3 regions of the Bradyrhizobium sp. LB8.2 genome follow, and region 1 is predicted to be linked to each of the others. Evidence: predicted binding sites of a transcription regulator. Region 1 holds the regulator's gene; each other region holds the start of a gene.

Region 1 (7,615 bases):
GCGGCGGCGCGCTGTGGAACGAGGTCAAGGACAAGCTCAACGCCTCCGGCCTGTCGCTCTCCGGCGGCCAGCAGCAACGCCTCTGCATCGCCCGCACCGTCGCGGTGCGGCCCGAGGTGATCCTGTTCGACGAACCCTGCTCGGCGCTCGACCCGATCTCGACCGCCAAGGTCGAGGAGCTGATCCAGGAGCTTTCCGAGGACTACACGATCGCGATCGTCACCCACAACATGCAGCAGGCGGCGCGCGTCTCCGACAAGACCGCCTTCATGTATCTCGGCGAGCTGATCGAGTTCGACGACACCAACAAGATCTTCACGTCGCCGACCGACCGGCGCACGCAGGATTACATCACCGGCCGGTTCGGCTGAGGAGACGCGACATGGGTTCTGAACATACCGCAAAGGCCTTCGACACCGACCTCCAGGAACTCACCCGGCTGGTTGCCGAGATGGGCGGCATCGCCGAGCGCATGATCGTCGATTCCGTCGACGCGCTGATCCGCCGTGACGTTCCGCTCGGCCAGCGCGTCGTCACCATCGACACCGAACTCGACGCGCTGCAGAAGCGCATTGAGGAGCGCGCCGTGCTCACCATCGCCCGCCGTCAGCCGATGGCGGTCGATCTGCGCGAGATCGTCGGCGCCATGCGCGTCGCAACCGATCTCGAGCGCATCGGCGACCTCGCCAAGAACATGGGCAAGCGCGTCGCGGCGCTGGAGACGGATTTTCATCCGCTCAAGCTGTTCCGCGGCCTGGAGCACATGACAGACCTCGTGCAGCAGCAGGTCAAGTCGGTGCTGGACGCCTATGCCGCACATGATTTGCCGGCGGCGATGGCGGTGTGGAAGGGCGACGAGGAAGTCGACGCCATCTGCACTTCGCTGTTCCGCGAGCTCCTCACTTACATGATGGAGGATCCGCGCAACATCTCGTTCTGCATCCATTTGATGTTCTGCGCCAAGAACATCGAGCGGATCGGCGACCACGCCACCAACATCGCCGAGACCGTGTTCTACATGATCGAGGGCCAGGCGATCACCGACAAGCGGCCGAAGGGCGATATGACGACCTTCGCCAGCTCGATACCGAACACCTAGGGAGCAACGACCCAGATGGGCGCACGCATTATGGTGGTTGAGGACGAGGAAGCCCTGACCGAGCTTCTCCGCTACAACCTCGAAGGCGACGGCTATGACGTCGAGACGGTCATGCGCGGCGACGACGCCGACACCCGTCTCAAGGAGCACATTCCCGATTTGATCGTGCTCGACTGGATGCTACCGGGCCTGTCAGGCATCGAATTGTGCCGGCGGCTTCGCACCCGTCCCGAGACCAAGCAGCTCCCGATCATCATGCTCACCGCGCGCGGCGAGGAAAGCGAGCGGGTGCGGGGTCTTGCGACCGGCGCCGACGATTACATCGTCAAGCCGTTCTCGGTGCCGGAGCTCCTGGCGCGCGTGAAGGGCCTGCTGCGGCGCGCAAGCCCCGAGCGGCTCGCCGCCGTGCTCGCCTTTGGCGACATCGAGCTCGACCGCGACAAGCGCCGCGTGGCGCGCTCGGGCCGGCCGATCGATCTCGGCCCGACCGAATATCGCCTGCTGGAGTTCTTCCTGGAGCATCCGGGGCGGGTGTTCTCGCGCGAGCAACTGCTCGACAGCGTCTGGGGCCGCGACATCTACATCGACGAGCGTACCGTCGACGTGCATATCGGCCGCCTGCGCAAGCTGCTCAATCTGGGCCGCGAGCAGGACCCGATCCGCACCGTCCGCGGCGCCGGCTACGCGCTGGATGATCGTTTTGCCAAGGCGGAGCAGCAGGCGTAACTCGCTTCAAGCTCCGCCGTCGTTCCGGGTCGGCACGCGCTTTTGGCACGCTTGTCCGGGACGACATCACGTGGGCCGAGGCGTCATCGTGTGACGGCGCCGCCCTTGCAGTCAGCTAAATCCGCTAGCTCAGCGCGGGCCCGGCTTCACTGGTGCGCGGCGCCGATCCGACGCCGGCTGATATGCGACGCGCGAGTGCTGGGCGCAATAGGGCAGCCCGGAAAGCGCCTTGCCGCCGCAGAAGAAGAAATCCGGCGTCGAGGGATCGCCGACCGGCCAGTGGCAGGTCGCCTCGTTCAGCTCGAGCAGCGATAGCCGCTGGCTCATCGGCACCACGTTGTCGTAGGTGACCGGTTCGGCCTCCACTTCGACCTCGAAGGCCTGTGCCAGCGCGGTGTTGCCGCGCGAGATCGGACGGGTCACCCGCATCATATGCTGCGCGGGGCGCGCCTTGCGCGGCCGGGGCGCTGCCGATGAAGGGCTCTTGGCGCGACCCGACAGGCCGAGCCTGTGCACTTTGCCGATCACGGCATTGCGGGTCACATTACCGAGCTCAGCCGCGATCTGGCTGGCCGAAAGTCCGGCCTCCCAGAGCTTTTTAAGCTGCTCGACGCGATCATCGGACCAGGTCAAAACTGTCATTGCACCCTTTCCCTCGCTGCCGGCCTGCCATCCTGGCGCCTCGCAGCGAATGCCTAAGCCTTTAAAAACCCGTGCCGCCAGAATCCCTTAAGGCTCGCCGGGCGTGACTAGAACGCCCGAACGTTTACGCCGGTACATAAGGACTTAGAGATCAGAACCACTGCACGAGATGTCGTATCTGACAATCCAAACGCTACAATATGGCGTGACTCCCGCGCAAGAGTCCGCCGACTCGCTTCCACATGTTCCGTGGTGAAATCCGCGAAATCAGCACCGCAAGACTACGGATTCAGCGTTTCGCGAGGCTTTCCGGGGCGGCATTGACACCCGTCTTCCCAAGCATAAGATAGTGACACGTGCCGCCCCGAAAAGGCGGCACGTTTCGTTTTCCGGGCCGGTCAATGGTGCGTTGCGCAATGCACGCGTCACACCGTCCGCAACATCCAAGTGACATCATGACCAACAGCGCAGCGCCGCATTTGCTCCCCGTTTTCGCCAGAACCGACCTCGGTTTCGAGCGCGGCGAAGGCTGCTGGCTGATTGCGATCAATGGCGAGCGCTATCTCGATTTCTCCTCGGGTGTCGCGGTGAACGCGCTCGGCCATGCCCATCCCGCGCTGGTCAAAGCGTTGCAGGAGCAGGCCACGAAGCTCTGGCACATGTCGAACCTGTTCCAGAGCCCGGATGGCGAGAAGCTCGCCAACCGCCTCTGCCATGAGAGTTTTGCGGACTTCGTGTTCTTCTGCAATTCCGGCGCCGAGGCGCTGGAGGGCGTGATCAAGCTGGTCCGCCATCATCACTTCTCCCAAGGGCATCCGGAACGTTACCGCATCATCACCTTCGAAGGCGCGTTCCACGGCCGCACGCTGGCGACGCTGGCCGCGACGGGATCTGCAAAATATCTGGAAGGTTTTGGTCCGCCGATGGATGGCTTCGACCAAATCCCGCATGGCGATATCGAGGCCGTGAAGAAAGCGATCGGTCCGCAGACCGCCGGTATCCTGATCGAGCCGATCCAGGGCGAGGGCGGCGTGCGCTCGGCAACCCCGGCCTTCCTCAAGGCGCTGCGCCAGCTCTGCGACGACAAGGGCTTGCTGCTCGCGTTCGACGAGGTGCAGACCGGCATGGGCCGCACCGGCGATCTGTTCGCACACCGCCGTCTCGGCGTGACGCCCGATGTGATGTCGCTGGCGAAGGCGCTCGGCGGCGGCTTTCCGATCGGCGCGGTGCTGGCGACCGCGGATGCGGCGGCCGGCATGGGGCCCGGCTCGCACGGCTCGACCTTCGGCGGCAATCCGCTCGCGATTTCGGCTGCGAACGCCGTGCTCGACGTCATGCTCAAGCCCGGCTTCTTCGACCACGTGCAGAGAATGTCGCTGCTGCTCAAGCAGAAGCTCGCCTCCGTGATCGATCGTCATAGCGATGTCGTCAGCGAAGTGCGCGGCGAGGGCCTGCTGATCGGCATCAAGGCGGTGGTGCCTTCAGGCGATCTCGTTGCAGCCTTGCGCGAAGAAAAACTGCTCACTGTCGGCGCCGGCGACAATGTCGTGCGTTTCCTGCCGCCTTTGATCGTCACCGAAGCCGAGATCGAGGACAGCGTTGGGCGGCTCGAACGCGCCTGCACCGCGTTGTCCGGCAACAAGCGGGCGGCAAGCTGATGAGCAAGTCGCCCAATAAAGCACCGAAGCACTTCCTTGATATCGACGCGCTGCCGCTGTCGGAGCTCAAGAGCATGCTGGCCGCGTCCTCCGCGATGAAGGCGAAGCAGAAGGCGCATCAGCCGGTCAGGCCGCTTGAAGGCAAGACGCTGGCGATGATTTTCGAGCGCCCCTCGACGAGGACGCGGGTGTCGTTCGATGTCGCCATGCGCCAGCTCGGCGGCGAACCCATCATGCTCACCGGCGCGGAGATGCAGCTCGGCCGCGGCGAGACCATCGCCGACACCGCGCGCGTGCTGTCGCGCTATGTCGACGCCATCATGATCCGCATTCTCAATCACGATGCCCTGCTCGAGCTCGCGGCGAACGCCACCGTCCCTGTCATCAACGGCCTGACGCGGCGTTCGCATCCCTGCCAGGTGATGGCTGATCTCATGACCTATGAGGAGCATCGCGGCCCGATCGAGGGCAGGACTGTGGCCTGGACCGGCGACGACAACAACGTGCTCGCCTCCTGGGCGCACGCCGCCGAACGCTTCAAGTTCCAGCTCAACGTCGCGACGCCCCCGGAGCTCGCGCCGAAAAAGGCGATGCGCGATTTCATCAAGGCGACCGGCGCGCCGATCATGCTCGGCAGCGATGCCGAAGCCGCCGTGCGCGGCGCCGATTGTGTCGTCACCGACACCTGGGTGTCGATGGGCGACAAGGAAGGCGAGCATCGCCACAACGTGCTCAAGCCTTATCAGGTCAACGCCCAGCTGATGTCGCTGGCCAAGCCCGATGCGCTGTTCATGCACTGCTTGCCGGCCCATCGCGGCGAGGAGGTCACCGACGAGGTGATCGACGGTCCGCAATCCGTCGTGTTCGACGAGGCCGAAAACCGCCTGCACGCGCAGAAGGGCATTCTGGCCTGGTGCTTCGACGCGGTGAAGTAGGCGCGGGGCGCGCGGTGAAGGCGAAGTCGGTTTGTTTCGCCGTCCTGGATTTCGCCGGGACGGCACCGAACTTGCAGTATCGTGTGTAACTATAACTGCGCCCGGAACACGCGGCCCGCGCCCCCTTCCATTTCCGCCCTCCGACCCCAGATAAAGCGCCATGATTTCCCAATCCCCTGACATGAAAACCGGGCCCGAAGGCCCGGTTCGCGCACCATCCGCGGTTCCGGTCGACGACGCCGTGCTGCCCTACGAGGTCGACGCGCTCGACGTGCGCGGTCGCCTGGTGCGGCTTGGTCCGGCGCTTGACGATATCCTGACCAGGCACGATTATCCGGCGCCTGTCGGCAAGCTGCTCGGCGAGGCCATCGTGCTGACCACGCTACTCGGCTCGGCGCTGAAGTTTGAAGGCCGCTTCATCCTCCAGGCCCAGACCGACGGTCCGGTGTCGTTCCTGGTCGTCGATTACATGGCGCCGGATCGCCTGCGAGCCTACGCACGTTTCGACGCCGCGCGCCTCGGCGATGCCAAAGATTCCGGGGCGCTGCTGGGCCACGGTCATCTCGCCATGACCGTCGACCAGGGGCCCGAGATGAGCCGCTACCAGGGCCTGGTCGCGCTCGACGGCGGCAGCCTGGAAGACGCCGCTCACGAATATTTCCTGCGCTCCGAGCAGATCCCGACGCGCGTGCGTCTCGCCGTCGGCGAAGAGTGGCGTTCGAACGATGGCGGCAAGCATCGCTGGCGCGCCGGCGGCATGCTGATGCAGTTCCTGCCGAAGGCGCCTGAGCGCGCGCGGCAGGCCGATCTGCATCCCGGCGATGCGCCCGAAGGCGTCGAGGTGCATAGCGTCGCTGAAGACGATGCCTGGGTCGAGGCGCGCTCGCTGATCGAAACCGTCGAAGACGTCGAGTTGATCGATCCCGAGCTCTCCGGCGAGCGGCTGCTCTACCGTCTCTTCCACGAGCGCGGCGTGCGCGTGTTCAATCCACTGTCCTTGAAGGCGCAATGCTCCTGCTCGCGCGATGCAGTCGCATCGATGCTGAAGAGCTTTTCGTCCGACGATCGCGCCGCCATGGTCAAGGACGACAAGGTCGTCGTGACCTGCGAGTTCTGCTCGTCGGTGTACGATTTCACGCCGCACGAGGCCGGCGTGGAAGACGCTTGAGGCATTGGACCGTGTCGCCATCCGGGTCCCGGCTCCGCGCAGCAACGCTCGCGCGTTGCAGCGCGTCCGGGACACGAGAGTAATGACGCCGTCGGGGAAGCCGCGCCCCAAAAGGCCGCGCCGCCGCCTACCTCAGTTCAACACCCGCTTGTTGTCCGGGCTGTCCAGCGAGAATGTCGGCACCTCGACCTCGAAGCGTTCGCCGCTGGCGCTGACCATCTGGTAGCGGCCGGTCATGAACCCCGAGGCGGTCGTGAGTGGCACGCCGGAGGTGTATTCGAAGCGTTCGCCGGGGGCGAGCGTCGGCTGCTCGCCGACGACGCCCTCGCCCTTCACTTCCTGCTGCCGGCCGGTGGCGTCGGTGATGATCCAGTGTCGCGTCTTGAGCTGCACGGTCTCGTCGCCGGAATTGATGATGACAATGGTGTAGGACCAGAAATAGCGGGAGCGGTCGGCCGACGACTGCTCCGGAACAAAGTTCGGCTCGACGGTCACTTCGATCTGGCGGGTCACGGCGCGGTACATGATTGCCATCATACCGAAATCCGCCGGGGAACCAAACGCCGGAGGCGGCCTTGTGACATCGTCCCGCCAGAATTCGAAAGGAAGTACACATCCAGGTGTATTTTCAGGTGTATTTGCAAGTGTACTTGCATGTGATGCGGTCGCTTTGCGAGATGACGGCCGGACCGGTACACTCCTTGCCACGTCTTACCAAGTCGCGATTTTGCGGAAGGGTTTTTAGGCCCCGATGACCATTGCCGACCAAGTGACGGGATCGATGATCGCGGGAACCGCCAAGCCTGTGCAGGCCAAGCCTGCAGGTGCCAGGCCGCGCACGGCCTCGCCGGCTATTTCGCTGCCGGCCATCGGCGAGCGCGAGCTCCGGCTCGATCTGTTCCGCGGCCTCGCGCTGTGGCTGATCTTCATCGACCATTTGCCGCCGAGTCTTCTGACCTGGTTCACGATCCGCAATTACGGCTTCAGCGACGCCACCGAGATCTTCATCTTCATCTCAGGCTATACCGCCGCCTTCGTCTACGGTCGGGCGATGCTGGAGTCCGGCGTCGTCGTCGCCACCGCGCGCATCCTGCGGCGCGTCTGGCAGATCTATGTCGCCCACGTCTTCCTGTTCACGATCTTCCTTGCCGAAATCTCCTACGTCGCGACCAGGTTCGAGAACCCGCTCTACACCGAAGAGATGGGCATCATGGACTTCCTCAAGCAGCCCGACGTCACGATCGTGCAGGCGCTGCTGCTGCGCTTTCGTCCCGTCAACATGGACGTGCTGCCGCTCTACATCGTGCTGATGCTGGCGCTGCCGTTGATCCTGTGGCTGATGAAATGGCGCCCCGACGTGACGCTCGGCCTCTCGGTCCTGCTCTAC
Region 2 (7,615 bases), on a different contig from region 1:
GCCCCTTCACCGCACTGGTCTCGCGGATCGCGCGCAGGCAGGATTTGACGTAGAGCCGCGTCGGCGTCAGCAGCGCGCCGCCGAGCGTCATGACGGGCGAGAACGGCGCCTGCGCCTCGAAGCCGAGGCCGGATTGTTCCACGATCTTGCGCACCAGCGAGAAACCGTTGGAGTGGACGCCCGACGAGGCGAGCCCGATCACGGCATCGCCGGCGGCGATGTCCTTGCGCGGCAACAGCGTGCCACGCTCCGCGGCGCCGACGGCAAAGCCGCCGAGATCGTAATCGCCGTCCTTGTAGAGGCCGGGCATCTCGGCCGTCTCGCCGCCGATCAGAGCGCAGCCGGATTCGCGGCAGCCTTCGGCGACACCGGCGACGATCGAGGCGGTCGCCTCCGGATCGAGCTTGCCGCAGGCAAAATAATCCAGGAAGAACAGCGGCTCGGCGCCCTGCACCACAAGGTCGTTGACGCTCATGGCGACGAGGTCGATGCCGATCCCGCCATGCAGGCCAGTCTCGATCGCGATCTTGACCTTGGTGCCGACCCCGTCGGTCGCGGCCACCAGGATGGGGTCCTTGAAGCCCGCCGCCTTGAGGTCGAACAGGCCGCCGAATCCGCCGATTTCGGCGTCGGCGCCGGGCCGCGCGGTGGCGCGCACCATCGGCTTGATCAGGTCGACCAGGCGGTTGCCCGCGTCGATATCGACGCCTGAATCGGCGTAAGTGAGGCCGTTTTTGCGGTCGGTCATGCCCGATTTCCAGTGGGTTTGCGGCTGGTTACGTCGAATTCCGGGGACGCGCAATGGCTCGCATGGCGCGCCTTCGTATACTATGTAGAGATATCAACCGGTTCAGCCTCTAAGGGCCGGATTCGAGGTCAGACCGGGTGCCGGGAAGCGCTTTCGTGAGTATTCCGAATATCATTACCCTGGGCCGCATCATGCTGGTCCCGATCATCGTCTGGGCCATCGTGTCGAGCCAAATGGAGGTGGCGTTCGCCGTCTTCCTGATCGCGGGTATCAGCGACGCGGTCGACGGCTTCCTTGCCAAGCGCTTCAACATGACGAGCGAGCTCGGCGCCTTGCTCGACCCGCTCGCCGACAAGGCGCTGCTGGTCTCGATCTACATGGCCTTGGGCATCTGGGGCGCGATTCCGCGCTGGATCGTCATCCTGGTGGTCTCGCGCGACATCATGATCGTCGCCGCCGTGATCGTTTCGTGGCTGTTCGACCGCCCTGTCGAGATGAAGCCCTCGAGGGTATCCAAGCTCAACACTGTGGCCCAGGTGGCATTCGCGGCGCTGGTGCTGGCCGCCCTCGCCTTCGGCTTCAAAGCCGGTCCTTATGATATAATCCTGATGGGCCTCGTCACGGTCTTCACGCTCTCCTCGGTGTCGCTCTATCTTGTCGAGTGGCTGCGGCACATGAGTACGATCGAGGCCAAGTAGCACTTATCAACTAGCACTATCGAGGCCAATGAGTTGGGATGCGGCCCCGCAAAAGGCCAACTCCCGCTCGATTAGTCGCATCTCCTCAAACGAAGCCGGCACGCCGGCACGGAGCAAAGCAAGCGTGCCAGGCCGCGTTCATCCCCGACAATTGGCGTTTTCGCTTCCGCATGCGGAGAGCCTGAGCCGGGACAATTTCCTCGAAGGCCCCGCTAACGCCGCTGGTGTAGCCCTCATCGACGCCTGGCCGGAATGGCCGAACCGGATCATGTGGCTGGCCGGCCCGGAAGGGAGCGGCAAGAGCCATCTCGCCGCGATCTGGGCCGAAGCTTCGGGCGCCCGTTCGACCACCGCCAATGCGCTGACCGCCGAAGCCGTCCCGGGTGCGCTCGTCACCGGCGCGCTGGTGGTCGAGGATCCCAAGGCCAGGGAATTTGACGAGCGCGCCTTGTTCCATCTGATGAACCTGGCCCGCGAGGACGAGGCCTACGTCCTCTTCGCCGGGCGCCAGATGCCGGCATCGCTCGAGATCGAGCTGCCCGACCTGCGTTCGCGGCTGCGCGCCGTGCCTGTCATCGCGCTGCTGCCGCCTGACGATCAGCTCTTCCGCGGCCTGATCGTCAAGTTCTGCGCCGACCGCCAGCTCGCCGTGGACGAGAGCGTGGTCAGCTACCTCGCCACCCGCCTGGAGCGGTCCTCGGCCGCCGCCCGGCAGGCCGTGGAGCTGCTGGACAGCGAGGCCCTGCGCCTCGGCCGTCCCGTCACCCGGGCCCTGGCCGCCGAGCTCCTGCGGGATGTCTGACCAAGGCGGCTTGACGCGGCCCGGCAGCGGAACATCAATGTCATCGAAACGTCATCGCTCTAACACATGCTCCCGACGGTTTTGCGCATAAGTCGCAAATTTGGGCGAACTGGATGGATCGATTTCTGATGGACTCTGCGCAAGCTGTTGAAATTAAAGAAAAAGCTCCGGAAGCAGAGGGCCATCCGGCGATCGCATCGAGCCCCGAGCGATTCATCAATCGCGAGCTCTCCTGGCTGCATTTCAACCGCCGCGTCCTGGAGGAATCGGTCAATGCCAGCCACCCCATGCTGGAGCGGGTGCGATTCCTGTCGATTTCAGCGAATAATCTCGACGAGTTCTTCATGGTCCGCGTCGCCGGCATCAAGGCCCAGGTGCGCGAGGGCATTGCCGAACGCAGCCCCGACGGCCTGACGCCGTCCGAGCAGCTCGCGCTTATCAACCGGACCGTCTCGCAACTGGCCTCCGACCAGCAGGCGATCTGGCGCGACCTGCGCGGCACGCTGGCCAACGAGGGCATCGTTCTGGTCGAGGGCAAGGAGGTCACCAAGGCGGAGCGAACCTGGGTCGAGGACTACTTCCTCAGCAACGTGTTTCCGCTGCTGACACCGCTCGCGATCGACCCGGCCCACCCCTTCCCGTTCATTCCGAGCCTCGGCTTCACCATCGCGCTCCAGCTCACGCGCGCCGCCGACGGCAAGCAGATGAACGCGCTGATCCGCATGCCCGGCAAGATCGACCGCTTCATCCGCCTGCCGGTTGACGGCAAGGTCGTCCGGCTGATCTCGCTGGAGCAGGCCACCGCGCTGTTCATCAATCGCCTGTTCCCCGGCTACAATCTTCAAGGCCAGGGCGCTTTCCGCATCATCCGCGACTCCGAGCTCGAGATCGAGGAAGAGGCCGAGGATCTCGTCCGCCTGTTCGAGACCGCGCTGAAGCGCCGCCGCCGCGGGTCGGTGATCCGGCTCGAGATCGACGCCAAGATGCCGGAGCAACTGCGCAGCTTCGTGCAGCATGCGCTGTCGGCCGCCGACGACGAGGTGTTGCTGGTCGACGGCGTACTGGCCATGAACGAGCTCTCGCAGCTCACCCGCCTCGACCGGCCCGATCTCGAATTCACCCCTTACGTCCCGCGCCATCCCGAGCGCGTGCGCGAGCACGGCGGCGACATCTTCGCCGCGATCCGGCAGAAGGACCTCGTCGTCCATCACCCCTACGAATCCTTCGACGTGGTGGTGCAGTTTCTCCAGCAGGCGACGCGCGACCCCGACGTCGTCGCCATCAAGCAGACGCTCTATCGCACCTCCAGCAACTCGCCGATCGTGCGCGCGCTTGTGGAAGCCGCCGAAGCCGGCAAATCCGTCACCGCGCTGATCGAGCTGAAGGCGCGCTTCGACGAAGAGGCCAACATCCGCTGGGCGCGCGATCTCGAACGCGCCGGCGTTCAGGTCGTCTATGGCTTCCTCGAACTGAAGACGCACGCGAAGCTGTCGATGGTGGTGCGCCGCGAGGGCGGCAGCCTGACAACCTACGTCCACACCGGCACCGGCAATTACCACCCGGTGACCGCGCGCATCTACACCGACCTCTCCTACTTCACCTCGGAGCCGACCATCGGCCGCGACGCTGCGCGCGTGTTCAACTTCATCACCGGCTATGCGGCGCCGAGCGATCTGGAAAAGATGGCGGTGTCGCCGCTGACCTTGCGCAAACGCATCATCGAGCACATCCAGGGCGAGACCGCGCACACGCGGCACGGCCGGCCCGGTGCGGTCTGGATGAAGATGAACGCGCTGGTCGACCCCGACATCATCGACGCACTCTACGAGGCCTCACAGGCGGGCGTGCAGGTCGAGCTCGTGGTGCGCGGCATCTGTTGCCTGCGGCCCGGCATCCCCGGCCTGTCGGAGAACATCCGCGTCAAGTCGATCATCGGACGCTTCCTGGAACACGGCCGAATCTACTGCTTCGGCATGGGCCAGGGCCTGCCGAGCGCGAAAGCGGCTGTGTATATCTCCTCGGCCGACATGATGCCGCGCAACCTCGACCGCCGCGTCGAGGTGCTGTGTCCGCTGCAAAATCCCACGGTGCATCAGCAGGTTCTCGAACAGATCATGGTCGCGAATCTCAAGGACAACGAGCAGAGCTGGCAATTGTTGCCGGACGGGTCCTCAACGCGTATGAAGACCGCGAAGGGCGAGGAGCCTTTCAACGCTCACAACTACTTCATGACAAATCCGAGTCTGTCTGGCCGTGGTAAGTCGCTCAAGGAATCCTCGCCGCGCCGCCTCACGCGCCGTAATGAACGTCATCAATCCTGATCCGGGATCTCTGACGTGAAGCGGCCGCGCAAGCGCGGCTCGAGCGTCGCGGTCATCGATATCGGCTCCAACTCGGTCCGCCTCGTCGTGTACGAGGGACTGACGCGGAGCCTCATTCCGATCTTCAACGAGAAGGCGCTGTGCGGCCTCGGGCGCGAGGTGCAGAGCACGGGCCTGCTCGCACCCGACGCCGTCGACAAGGCGCTGACCTCGCTCAAGCGATTCCGTGCGCTGTGCCGGGTGATGCAGGTCGGACGGGTGTTTGCGATTGCGACCGCCGCCTGCCGCGATGCCTCCAACGGCCCCGACTTCATCGCCAAAGCCGAGCGCATCTGCGCCGTGAAGATCGAGATCCTGTCGGGCCCGCGCGAGGCGCGGTTGTCGGCGCTGGGCGTGATCTCCGGCATCCATCACCCCGACGGCATCGTCGGCGATCTCGGCGGCGGTTCGCTCGAACTGATCGACGTGCGCAAGAACAGCGTGCGCAGCGGCGTGACGCTGCCGCTCGGCGGCCTCGCGCTGCAGGACCTCGCGCATAAATCTCTCAAACGCGCCGACCGCATCGTCCGCGAGGCGCTCGACGGGGTGCCGCAACTCAAGGCAGGTAGTGGCCGGAGCTTCTACGCGGTCGGCGGCACCTGGCGCGCGCTCGCGCGCATCCACATCATCCAGAGCGGCTATCCGCTCCAGGTGATGCACGGCTATTCGATCTCGGCTGCCGAGGCGCTCGACTTCTCACGTCGTCTGCGTCGTCTTGCGGCTGTCGACATGCTCGCCGACATCGAGATCGTCGCGGATGCGCGGCGCCCTCTCCTGACCTATGCAGCGCTGGTGCTCGAGCACATCATCCGCGTGGCGAAGCCGAAGACGATCGTGTTCTCGACCTTCGGCGTGCGCGAGGGCCTGCTGCACGAGAAGCTGTCGGAAACCGAGCGCAACAAGGACGGGCTGATTTGCGCGGCGGAGGAGCTGAACCAGTTGCTGTCGCGTTCGGCGAAACACGCCCGCGAGCTGATTGCCTGGACCGACCGCCTCGCACGCGTGGTGAAGCTGCGCGAGACCGAGGAGGACCGTCGCCTGCGCCACGCCGCGTGCCTGCTGTCCGACATCGGCTGGCGCGTGCATCCCGATCATCGCGGCGAGCAGACGCTGAGCCTCGTCGTCAACGGCAATTTCGGCGCGATCACCCACACCGAACGTGCGTTCGTCGGCCTGTCCGTGTTCTATCGCTACGCCGGCCTGAGTGAAGAGAACCAGCCGCCCGTCGCCATGCAGGAACTGCTGACGCCGGCGCAGCTTGAACGCGCCCGCCTGCTGGGCGCGGCCTTCCGCGTCGCGCATCTGATCTCGGCGGCGCGTCCGGGCGTCTTGCCCGCGACGCATTTCCGCAGCGTGGGCCGCAAGCTGTTGCTGGTGTTCGAGCATCGCCTCGGCGATCTCGTCGCGGATCGCGTCGGCAGCCGCTTCCGCGCGCTCGCCCGGCTGATCAACCGCGCCGGCTCGATCGTCCGGCGCTAGCTAGAGAATTGCTCAGCCAAGGCCTTTTACTCAACCGAAGCCTTGGCGTGGCGTTCGGAAGACTCCAGCGCGGCCGCGCTGAGGCTGCGTCGGCGCCAGATGGTGCCGACGACCAGCACAACGACGACGCCGAGGATCGCGCAAAAATATTCGCCGCCCCCGCCACCATGGGCGAACTGCGGCGGGATGCGCAACGCGCCGAGCATGTTGTCCAGCGAGGCGCCGAACGGACCGTCGAACAGCGTGTGCAGCCGCGGCGCAACGGCGGGATCGGTGGCAATCACTTCGCCTGCGATCCAGCCGAGCAGCGCCGCGCCGGCCCACACCAGAACCGGCAGCTTTGTGAGCAGCGCCATGATCAGCGCCGCACCGGCGACGATCAGAGGCACGCTGATGGCAAGACCGAGCACCAGCAAGGGCACGCTGCCATTGGCGGCGGCAGCCACCGCAATGACGTTGTCCAGACTCATGACGATGTCGGCGACGACGACGATCTGCACGGCCTGCCACAGATGCGAGGCCGACTCGACGCCGTCCTCGTCCTCTTGTTCCGGCACCAGCAGTTTGGCTGCAATCACGATCAGCGCGAGACCGCCGACGAGCTTGAGGTACGGCAGCTCCATCAGGCTCGCGACGATGCCCGTGAAGATGATCCGCAGCAGCACCGCTGCGCCAGCACCGAAGATCATGCCCCAGAGCCGATGCCGCGGCTTGAGGCCGCGGCAGGCGAGCGCGATCACCAGCGCATTGTCGCCGGACAAAAGGATATTGATCCAGATGATCTTGCCGACCGCAACCCAGAAGGTCGGTTCGGCCATCTCGTTGCGAAACTGGGTGAAGAATGCCCCGATCGTAGCGGGATCGAAGATCTGCCAGAGCCAGTTCACACTACGTCCTTTCGCCGTGTCTCTTTAACTTATCGGCTGACGGATCAGCCGACGATCTCGTTGCCCGAGAAGAACTGCGCGATCTCGATCGCGGCGGTCTCCGGCGCGTCCGAACCGTGCGCAGAGTTCTCGCCGATCGACTTTGCGTAGAGCTTGCGGATGGTGCCGTCAGCCGCCTTGGACGGATCGGTCGCACCCATCGCATCGCGGTACTTGGCGACGGCGCCCTCGCCTTCCAGCACCTGGACCACCACGGGCCCCGAGGTCATGAATTCTACGAGCTCACCGAAGAACGGCCGCGCCCTGTGGACCGCATAGAAGGTCTCGGCCTGTTCCTTGGTCATGCGGATGCGCTTCTGCGCGACGATGCGCAGGCCCGCCTTCTCGATCACGGCGTTAACCGCACCGGTGAGGTTACGCGCGGTGGCGTCGGGCTTGATGATCGAGAAAGTGCGTTCGATGGCCATAATCTTGTCCTTGGGGAAGAATGCGGTGGTTCGGAGTTGCCGGGCTTATATCGGCGCCTTCGCCGGACGGCAAGCGACCGCCCGAATGTCTCACAGGCGCTTCGCCGCAGGAGTGAACGGCCGATTCCAGCATGGCTTACAACAATTTCACCCAAACGAAATATAATCGAAGGG
Region 3 (7,615 bases), on a different contig from region 1:
ACCTGCCGCGCGATTACATGGTGACGAGTGAATGGGCGTTGCCGCCGCAGTTCGAGAACGGGATTGTCCCGGAAGATCTGCTCGCGAACAAATATGGCCACCGTCTCCACTTCTGGGATCTTCGCGCCCGTCGCAATGTGCAGACCATCGACCTCGGCGCCAATCATCAGATGGCGCTGGAGGTACGGCCGGCGCACGATCCGGTTCGCGAATACGGCTTCGTGGGCGTTGTGGTCGACACCACGAATCTCGAAGCCTCGATCTGGACCTGGTGGCGCGAAGGCGGAAAATTCCATGCCGAGAAGACGGCGACGATCCCGCCCGAGCCCGCGCCAAAAGAGAAGCTCCCGCCGCTGCTCCAGGGCTTTGGCGCCGTACCGCCGCTGGTCACCGACATCGACCTGTCGATGGATGACCGGTTTCTCTATGTCTCGTGCTGGGGCACGGGTGAAATGCGCCAGTACGACGTGAGCGATCCGCGAAAGCCGAAGCTTGCGGGCTCGGTTCACATCGGCGGCGTCGCGCGCCGCACCCCCCATCCGAACGGCAAGGCATTTGCAGCCGGTCCGCAGATGGTCGAGATCAGCCGCGACGGCAGGCGCGTATACTGGACCAATTCGCTCTATTCCACCTGGGATGACCAGTTCTATCCCGATGGCGTTCCGGGTGTGGAAGTCATGGCCAATGTCGGTCGCAATGGCGGCCTCGAGCTCGACAAGGACTACTTCGTGAGCTTCCCCGACGGATATCGTGCGCACCAGATCAGGCTGGAAGGCGGCGATTGTTCGACGGACTCGTTTTGCTACCCGTCGGCCTAGATTGGGCACACGCGAGCCTCGGCTGGCTGTGGCTCGCTCTTGTTGCGAGCGGTCTCTATCACGGGGTCAATCCGGGAATGGGCTGGCCGCTCGCCGTTTCGGCCGGGCTCATGGACAAGAGCCCGCGCGCGCTCTTTCGCGCGTTGTGGGCTCTGGCGGCCGGACATCTCCTGGCAACATTTCTCGTGCTGCTGCCATTCGCGTTCCTGCTCGTGCTGGCCGAGTGGCAGCGTCCGATCCAGCTCGGCGCGAGCCTTCTCGTCATTGGTTTCGGCGTTTATCGGCTGGTCGAGCGGCGCCATCCGCGCACGCTGGCACGAATTCCGCCAACGCAATTGGCGCTCTGGTCATTTGCCGTCGCCATTGCCCACGGCGCCGCCTTGATGCTTGTGCCGATCTATCTCGGGCTCTGCCAGGCCTTCGAACTCGATGCCGGCCACGAGGCCGCCGGCGCGCTGATCAAGGCAAGCCTCGGGATGGCGGTGCTGGTGTCTTTGGTGCACGTTGCCGCCATGGTCGGCGCCGGCGGATGTCTGGCGTGGCTGGTCTACCGCCATCTGGGATTGAAGTTCGTCTCGCGAAGCTGGTTCAATCTGGATGTCATCTGGGCGACCAGCCTCATTCTGGTTGGCGTTGTGGCCCTCGCCTTCAATCTCGCGAGCTGGCACTGACGCTTGACTGCGTCAAAGCCCACTCGCCGATGATGCGGAAGCGATCCTTGGCGTCACCCTGCCTGAACAGCGCGATGCGATTGATCGCTAGCGTGTTGAGACCGAGCGCAGCAAACCTTGCCCGCAGCATCTTCAAAATCGGCCCGCGGCGCTCCGCGTTGAGCCGCCCCGTCAGCGTCATGTGGAAGCGGAATTCCTCCATCACGTAGGGATAGCCCCAGCGATCGAGATAGTCGCGCTGCCGCTCGTTGAGCTTCTCGGGCTTCCGCCGCCCGCGATCTTCCGCCGTCAGGGCCGGACGGAATGAATCGAACTCGCGGACGCAATCGGCGGCGAGCTCTTGAAGCGCATCGACCGGCTCGGCCGGAATGACCGCAATAAAACCACTGATGGAATCGACGATCGGGCGGATCACCGGGATCGTCCGCGCCTCGCAGGCGAAGGCCGCGCAGGCCGTCGAAAGCTCCGCTTCGGTCGTGCCGGGCGCGAGCGCCATCGGCGCCTTCAGCGTGCCGTGAAAGCCGTATTTGCGGGGATCTGCGGTGATGTCGCGCCAATCGGGCGCGGCATGCAGTGTGTCGCTAGGAAACGGCAATTCGTTGCCGGTATGGGCATCGTAGCCGAGCAGTTCGGCGCCGAAGCGGGAGAGGGCGCTGTTGCTGCTTGCGGCAAAATAGATTGCGTAGCGGGAAAGACCTGTCATCGCCTCAGCATAACCGGTTTAGGCCGCAACGACAGCCTCGCGCGGCGTTGCCACTGCTGCGAGCAGCCGCTTCGCATCGGTGAGATGCACGAGCTTGCCGCCCGCGATGACGGCCACGAGACGCGGTCGCAGCGGAACGCTGTCGTCGACCAGCAGAATGTCGGCGCGCCGTCCTTCCGCGAGCACGCCGCGATCGGCAAGGCCGGTCGCGCGCGCGGGTGCGGCGGAGACCAGGTTCCAGGCCTCGGTCAGCGGCAGCACGCCATCTGCGGCGAGGCGAAACGCAGCGAGCAGCTGCGCGGGATAATAATAGTCGGAGACCAGCACCGAGCAGAGCCTCTTGGCGATCATGTCGGATGCCTTGGTCCAGCCCGTGTGGCTGCCGCCGCGCACGACGTTCGGCGCGCCGTAGACGATGGCATCGCCGTGACTGGCTGCCTCCCGCGCCGTCTCCTCGTTGATCGGAAATTCCGAGATCGCCACCCCCATGGCGCGAAAGCCCCGGCGCATCGCCGGCGTCGCATCGTCATGCGAAAGCATCCGCACCTCGGCGGCGCGGGCAGTCGCGGCAAGCCGCGACACGGAAGCCGGGACCTCGCTGGCGCGCGAAAGCACGTGTCCCACCAGCCGGTCGAATTCCTCGCCCGACAGGCCGGTACGCTCCACCATGCGGTTGCGCTTGCGGGGCTTGGCCATGTCCCCGACCGTGCCGTCCATGTGGTCGTTGAAGGCGAACAGGTCGACGCGACCTTTGGCGAGCCATTGGCTCATCTCCTGCTCGGCATCGAGATTGTAGGTCTCGTGGCGCAGGTGGATGCGGGTGTCGGCCGCGAATTGCGGGCGCTGCCGTTCGATCGCTTCCATCAGGCCGCGCGCATTGTCGGCGCAGCGCAGGCCCGGCTCCCACGAACAGGTCGTGGCGTGAAACACCGTGGTGATGCCGTTGCTGATGGCCTGGCGGTCGCTGTCGGCGAGCGCCACGTCGATCGGAAAGTCGACACCGGCACGCGGCATCATCTGCCGCTCGAAGGCATCGCCATGCAGATCGACGATGCCGGGCAGCACCAGCAGGTCGCGCGCGTCGATCGCAAGCCGCGTCCGGCCGCGAGAAGCGTCGAGCTGCGCAATGTCCGTTCCGGATATGAGAAGTGAAGTCTCGACGAGCTCGGAGCCGATCAAGGTCCGGCCGCCCTCAAGGAAAATGTCTGTCACGCGACCGCGCTTTGTTTGCTGCTGCCAAGAGGACTGTTGAGAGAACTTGCCCGTGCTTCATATGTCGAGAGGAAATCTTCAATCCCGAGCTTGCGAAAATCGGGCGATGCTTCACGCAATTTGTCGTGATCCCAATCCCACCAGGCGAGGCCGGCGAGCCGTCCGGCGACGTCTTCCGAAAACCGGCGACGGACGATGCGCGCCGGATTGCCGGCGACAATGGTGTAGGCCGGCACGTCCTTGGTGACGATGGCGCCGGCCGCGATCACCGCGCCGGTGCCGATGTTGCGGCCCGGCAGCACGATCGCGCCATGGCCGATCCAGACGTCATGGCCGATATGGACGTGATGCTGGCGCCGCCAGTCGAAGAATTCCGTGTCGTCGCTCTCGCCTTCGAAGTAGGCGCTCGAACGATAAGTGAAGTGCGCCTGCGTGGCGCGGTGCATCGGGTGATTGCCCGGATTGATCCGTGTCATCGCCGCGATCGAGCAGAATTTTCCGATGGTGGTGTAGGTGATCTGGGCGTCGTTCACGACATAGGAGTAATCGCCCATCGTCACGTCGTGCAAAATCGTGCGCGCGCCGACCTCGGTGTAGGCCCCAAGCTTGGTGTCGTGCAACCTCGCCGAGGGATCGATGGTCGGCTGGACCGAAAGAGCTTTGGCGGCCATGTTGCATCCGAACGAGAGGGCGGGCGTTTCTCTTCGAGCGGCTTGATGACAATGTCATGACGACGCGATGACAGGGGATGAACAGGCGATGAGGTGTGTAGGATCGCCGCACCGCAACGCGCGTGTCACACAAGTGTCAAGCGCCGGCGTTAGCGGTGGGCCCCAGCTACTCTGGAGCCCTGCATGCTGGTGGTTGAAGGTCTGACGTGTCGCTTCGGCGTGAAAGCCGCGGTGGACGACGCTTCGTTTCAAGTTTCCCCCGGCGGCTTCGTCGGCGTGATCGGACGATCCGGCGCCGGCAAGTCGACCCTGCTGCGGACCATCAACCGCCTGGCGACGCCGGCGCAGGGCCGCATCCTGTTCGACGGCATCGACGTCACGGCGCTGCGCGGCAAGGCGTTGCGGCAGTGGCGGGCACGTTCCGCGATGATCTTCCAGCAGTTCAACCTGGTCGGCCGGCTCGACGTGCTCACCAACGTGCTGATGGGGCGACTCGCGACGATGCCGACCTGGCGCTCCCTGACGCAGACCTGGCCCGAGCAGGACAAGGCGCTGGCGATGTCCGCGCTCGAGCAGTTCGACATCGCCTCGCTCGCGGCCCAGCGTGCCGACCAGCTCTCCGGGGGCCAGCAGCAACGCGTGGCGATCGCCCGCGCGCTGGTGCAGCAGCCCGACATCATCCTCGCCGACGAGCCGATCGCCTCGCTCGACCCGCGCAACACCAAGATCGTGATGGATGCGCTGCTGCGCATCAACAAGCATTTCGGCATCACCGTGCTCTGCAATCTTCACTCGCTCGATCTGGCGCGCAGCTATTGCGACCGTCTGATCGGCATGGCGCAGGGCCGCGTGGTGTTCGACGGCGCGCCGGCTGAGTTGACCGATTACGTTGCGCGCGAGCTCTACGATCTCGAAGCCGCCGAAATCATGGGCGGCATGCCCGTGCCGGCGCCCCAGGGCGTTCCGGCACTTGGAACGGCGGCCGCCGCCTGAGCCGCGCCTGTTTTGTTTTGAGTTTTTGCGTCAACCGACCCCAACCGATGAAGAGGCTATCATGATCACTCGTAGACTAGTTCTCGCCGGCGCCGCCGCGCTCGCGTTCACGACCTCAGCCTCCGCCGACGACTGGAAAGCCAAATATCCCGAACTGACCTTCGCGGTCATTCCGGCGGAAAACGCCTCGGGCGTTACCGAGCGCTGGGCGCCGTTCATGAACTATCTCTCCAACGAACTGGGCGTGAAGGTCACGCTGCGCATCGCCAACGACTACGCCGCCGTCATCGAAGGCCAGCGCGCCGGCAACATCCATATCGCGAGCTATGGCTCGGCCTCGTTCGCACGCGCCCGCCTGACCGGCGTCAAGACCGACGCCTTCGCCAACGACATCAACGCCGACGGCTCGACCGGCTACTACTCCGTGTTCTTCGTCAAGGCGAGCAGCCCCTACAAGAGCGTCGATCAGCTCAAGGGCAAGAATCTCGGCCTCGTCGATCCGAACTCGACCTCCGGCAACAACGTGCCGCGCTTCGAGCTTGACAAGATGGGCATCGCGGACGCCGACACCTATTTCGGCAAGGTCGTCTTCACCGGCAGCCATGAGAATGCGATCCTGGCGCTCGCGCAGGGCACCGTCGACGTTGCGGCCAACCAGTGGACCAGCGATGACGATTCGACGCTGGCGCAGATGCTGACCAAGGGCATGTTGAAGAATGCCGACGGTTCGCCGATGAAGAAGGACGATTTCCGCATCATCCACAAGTCGGCGCCGATCATCAACGGCCCCTACGCCTACAATTCGGACCTGCCGGAAGAGGCGAAGGCGGCCATCGCAAAGGCGTTCTTCGACGCGCCCGCCAAGGACAAGGCGGCCTTCGATCGCCTCCAGGATGGCCAGAAGAAGGGTTTTCATCCCGCCACCACCAAGGACTGGGATGGCACGATCGAGCTGATCAAGTTCGTCGATGCACTGCGTAAGAAGAAGGCGTCCTGATTTCAGGACGATGGCATTGGAGTCGGGTCGATGGACCCGGCTCTTTCTCTTTGATCGACCATTTTTCCTGGCCAGATGACCGTCGCGGTTTCGATCCTCCCCGAGCAGCAGCTCGCCGTGCTCAACGCCGCCTATCGCCAGGCGGTCGCGCGCAAGCGGCTCCGACTCCTGTTTGGAGCCGTGATCTTCGCCGCAGCACTGTTTCTCGCCGCGATCGGCGCGGAAGTGAACCTGCGCACCCTCATCGCCCACTACGGCAACTTCCTCAGCTATTTCGACCGCATCTTCACGCTCGACAATGGCCAGCGGGTTTGGACCGATGTCGGCGAGTGGCTGTGGGGCTGGCGCAAATGGCTGAGGATGCTCGGCGAGACGCTGTTGATCTCCTATGTAGGCACGCTGATCGGCGCAACGTTCGCTTTCGCGCTCAACTTCTTCGCGGCCGAAAACACCTCGCCGTCGCCCTGGCTGCGCTTCACGGTGCGCCGCCTGCTCGAATTCGCCCGCACCGTGCCCGGTATCGTCTTCGCGCTGATCTTCGTGATCGCCTTCGGGCTCGGGCCGATGGCCGGCGTGCTCGCGATCGCGATCCACTCCACCGGCTCGCTCGGAAAACTGTTCTCGGAGATCGTCGAGAACGCCGACATGAAGCCGGTCGAAGGCATCCGCTCGACCGGTGCGAGCTGGCTCTCCTGCATGCGCTTTGCCGTCGTGCCGCAGGTGACTGCGGGCTATGCCAGCTACGCGCTGCTGCGCTTCGAGGTCAATGTCCGGGAAGCCTCGGTGATGGGTTTCGTCGGCGCCGGCGGCATCGGCCAGGAGCTCGTCGTCGCCATCCGCAAGTTCTATTACTCGGACGTCAGCGCGATCCTGCTCACCATCATCGTCACGGTCTTCGTCATCGACATCAGCACCGGCTGGCTGCGCGGCCGGCTGTTCGGCAGGGAGACGCGGACGTGACGGGGCGGCAGGAGATCGACACCGCAGCGCTTCGCGCGCGCTATCCTGAAATGTTCGACCGGCCGGCCTCGGCGCGGCTTGCGATGCCGGCGATGATCGTCGCGGCGTTCGCGATCCTGGTCTACGGCCTCGTCGATCTCGATTTCTCGCCGTCGCGGTTTTTCGCAGGCCTCAACCAACTCGGCTGGATCAGCCTGATGATGATCCCGCCGGATCCCGGCTCGTCGCTGCCGATCTATCTGAAGGCACTGGGCGAGACGCTGTCGATTGCGCTGCTCGGCACGACGCTTGCCGCCGTGTTCGCGCTTCCGGTCAGCCTGTTGGCCGCCCGCAATGTGGTGCCGTCGAGCATTCTGCGCTTCCCGGTGCGACGTTTCCTGGATTCGATTCGCGGCGTCGATACCCTGATCTGGGCGCTGGTGTGGATCAACGTGGTCGGGCTCGGCCCGTTTGCCGGCGTGCTCGCCATAGCCGTGTCCGATTTCGGCGCCTTCGGAAAACTGTTCTCGGAGGCGATCGAGGGCGCCGACCAGAAGCAGGTCGAAGGCATCCGCGCGTCCGGCGGCAGTGCGCTGCACGAGATCCGTTTC

What was found. The regulator PhoB, encoded in region 1, activates phosphate uptake and scavenging genes when phosphate is short. The targets are predictions, from matches to a motif close to TGTCATNNANCTGTCAT.
Region 2: the regulator PhoB is predicted to act here: its motif matches at 2,287-2,303, upstream of ABIB06_RS33490 (RNA degradosome polyphosphate kinase).
Region 3: the regulator PhoB is predicted to act here: its motif matches at 4,121-4,137, upstream of phnC (phosphonate ABC transporter ATP-binding protein).

What each region holds. Positions count from the first base shown of each region.
Region 1 is NZ_JBEPQV010000007.1:198,834-206,448, forward strand. Features, by position in the region: gene pstB (phosphate ABC transporter ATP-binding protein PstB) at 1-371, shown strand, start outside; gene phoU (phosphate signaling complex protein PhoU) at 383-1,099, shown strand; gene phoB (phosphate regulon transcriptional regulator PhoB) at 1,115-1,825, shown strand; gene ABIB06_RS11795 (GcrA family cell cycle regulator) at 1,955-2,467, opposite strand; gene ABIB06_RS11800 (aspartate aminotransferase family protein) at 2,923-4,125, shown strand; gene argF (ornithine carbamoyltransferase) at 4,125-5,060, shown strand; gene ABIB06_RS11810 (Hsp33 family molecular chaperone) at 5,221-6,228, shown strand; gene apaG (Co2+/Mg2+ efflux facilitator ApaG/CorD) at 6,361-6,765, opposite strand; gene ABIB06_RS11820 (OpgC domain-containing protein) at 6,980-7,615, shown strand, end outside.
Region 2 is NZ_JBEPQV010000038.1:44,881-52,495, forward strand. Features, by position in the region: gene purM (phosphoribosylformylglycinamidine cyclo-ligase) at 1-748, opposite strand, end outside; gene ABIB06_RS33480 (CDP-alcohol phosphatidyltransferase family protein) at 904-1,446, shown strand; gene ABIB06_RS33485 (P-loop NTPase family protein) at 1,571-2,248, shown strand; gene ABIB06_RS33490 (RNA degradosome polyphosphate kinase) at 2,377-4,569, shown strand; gene ppx (exopolyphosphatase) at 4,585-6,087, shown strand; gene ABIB06_RS33500 (TerC family protein) at 6,114-6,974, opposite strand; gene ndk (nucleoside-diphosphate kinase) at 7,019-7,441, opposite strand.
Region 3 is NZ_JBEPQV010000021.1:105,099-112,713, forward strand. Features, by position in the region: gene ABIB06_RS24215 (selenium-binding protein SBP56-related protein) at 1-818, shown strand, start outside; gene ABIB06_RS24220 (hypothetical protein) at 896-1,489, shown strand; gene ABIB06_RS24225 (DUF1045 domain-containing protein) at 1,467-2,192, opposite strand; gene ABIB06_RS24230 (alpha-D-ribose 1-methylphosphonate 5-triphosphate diphosphatase) at 2,211-3,404, opposite strand; gene ABIB06_RS24235 (transferase hexapeptide repeat family protein) at 3,401-4,075, opposite strand; gene phnC (phosphonate ABC transporter ATP-binding protein) at 4,259-5,068, shown strand; gene phnD (phosphonate ABC transporter substrate-binding protein) at 5,130-6,065, shown strand; gene phnE (phosphonate ABC transporter, permease protein PhnE) at 6,141-7,025, shown strand; gene phnE (phosphonate ABC transporter, permease protein PhnE) at 7,022-7,615, shown strand, end outside.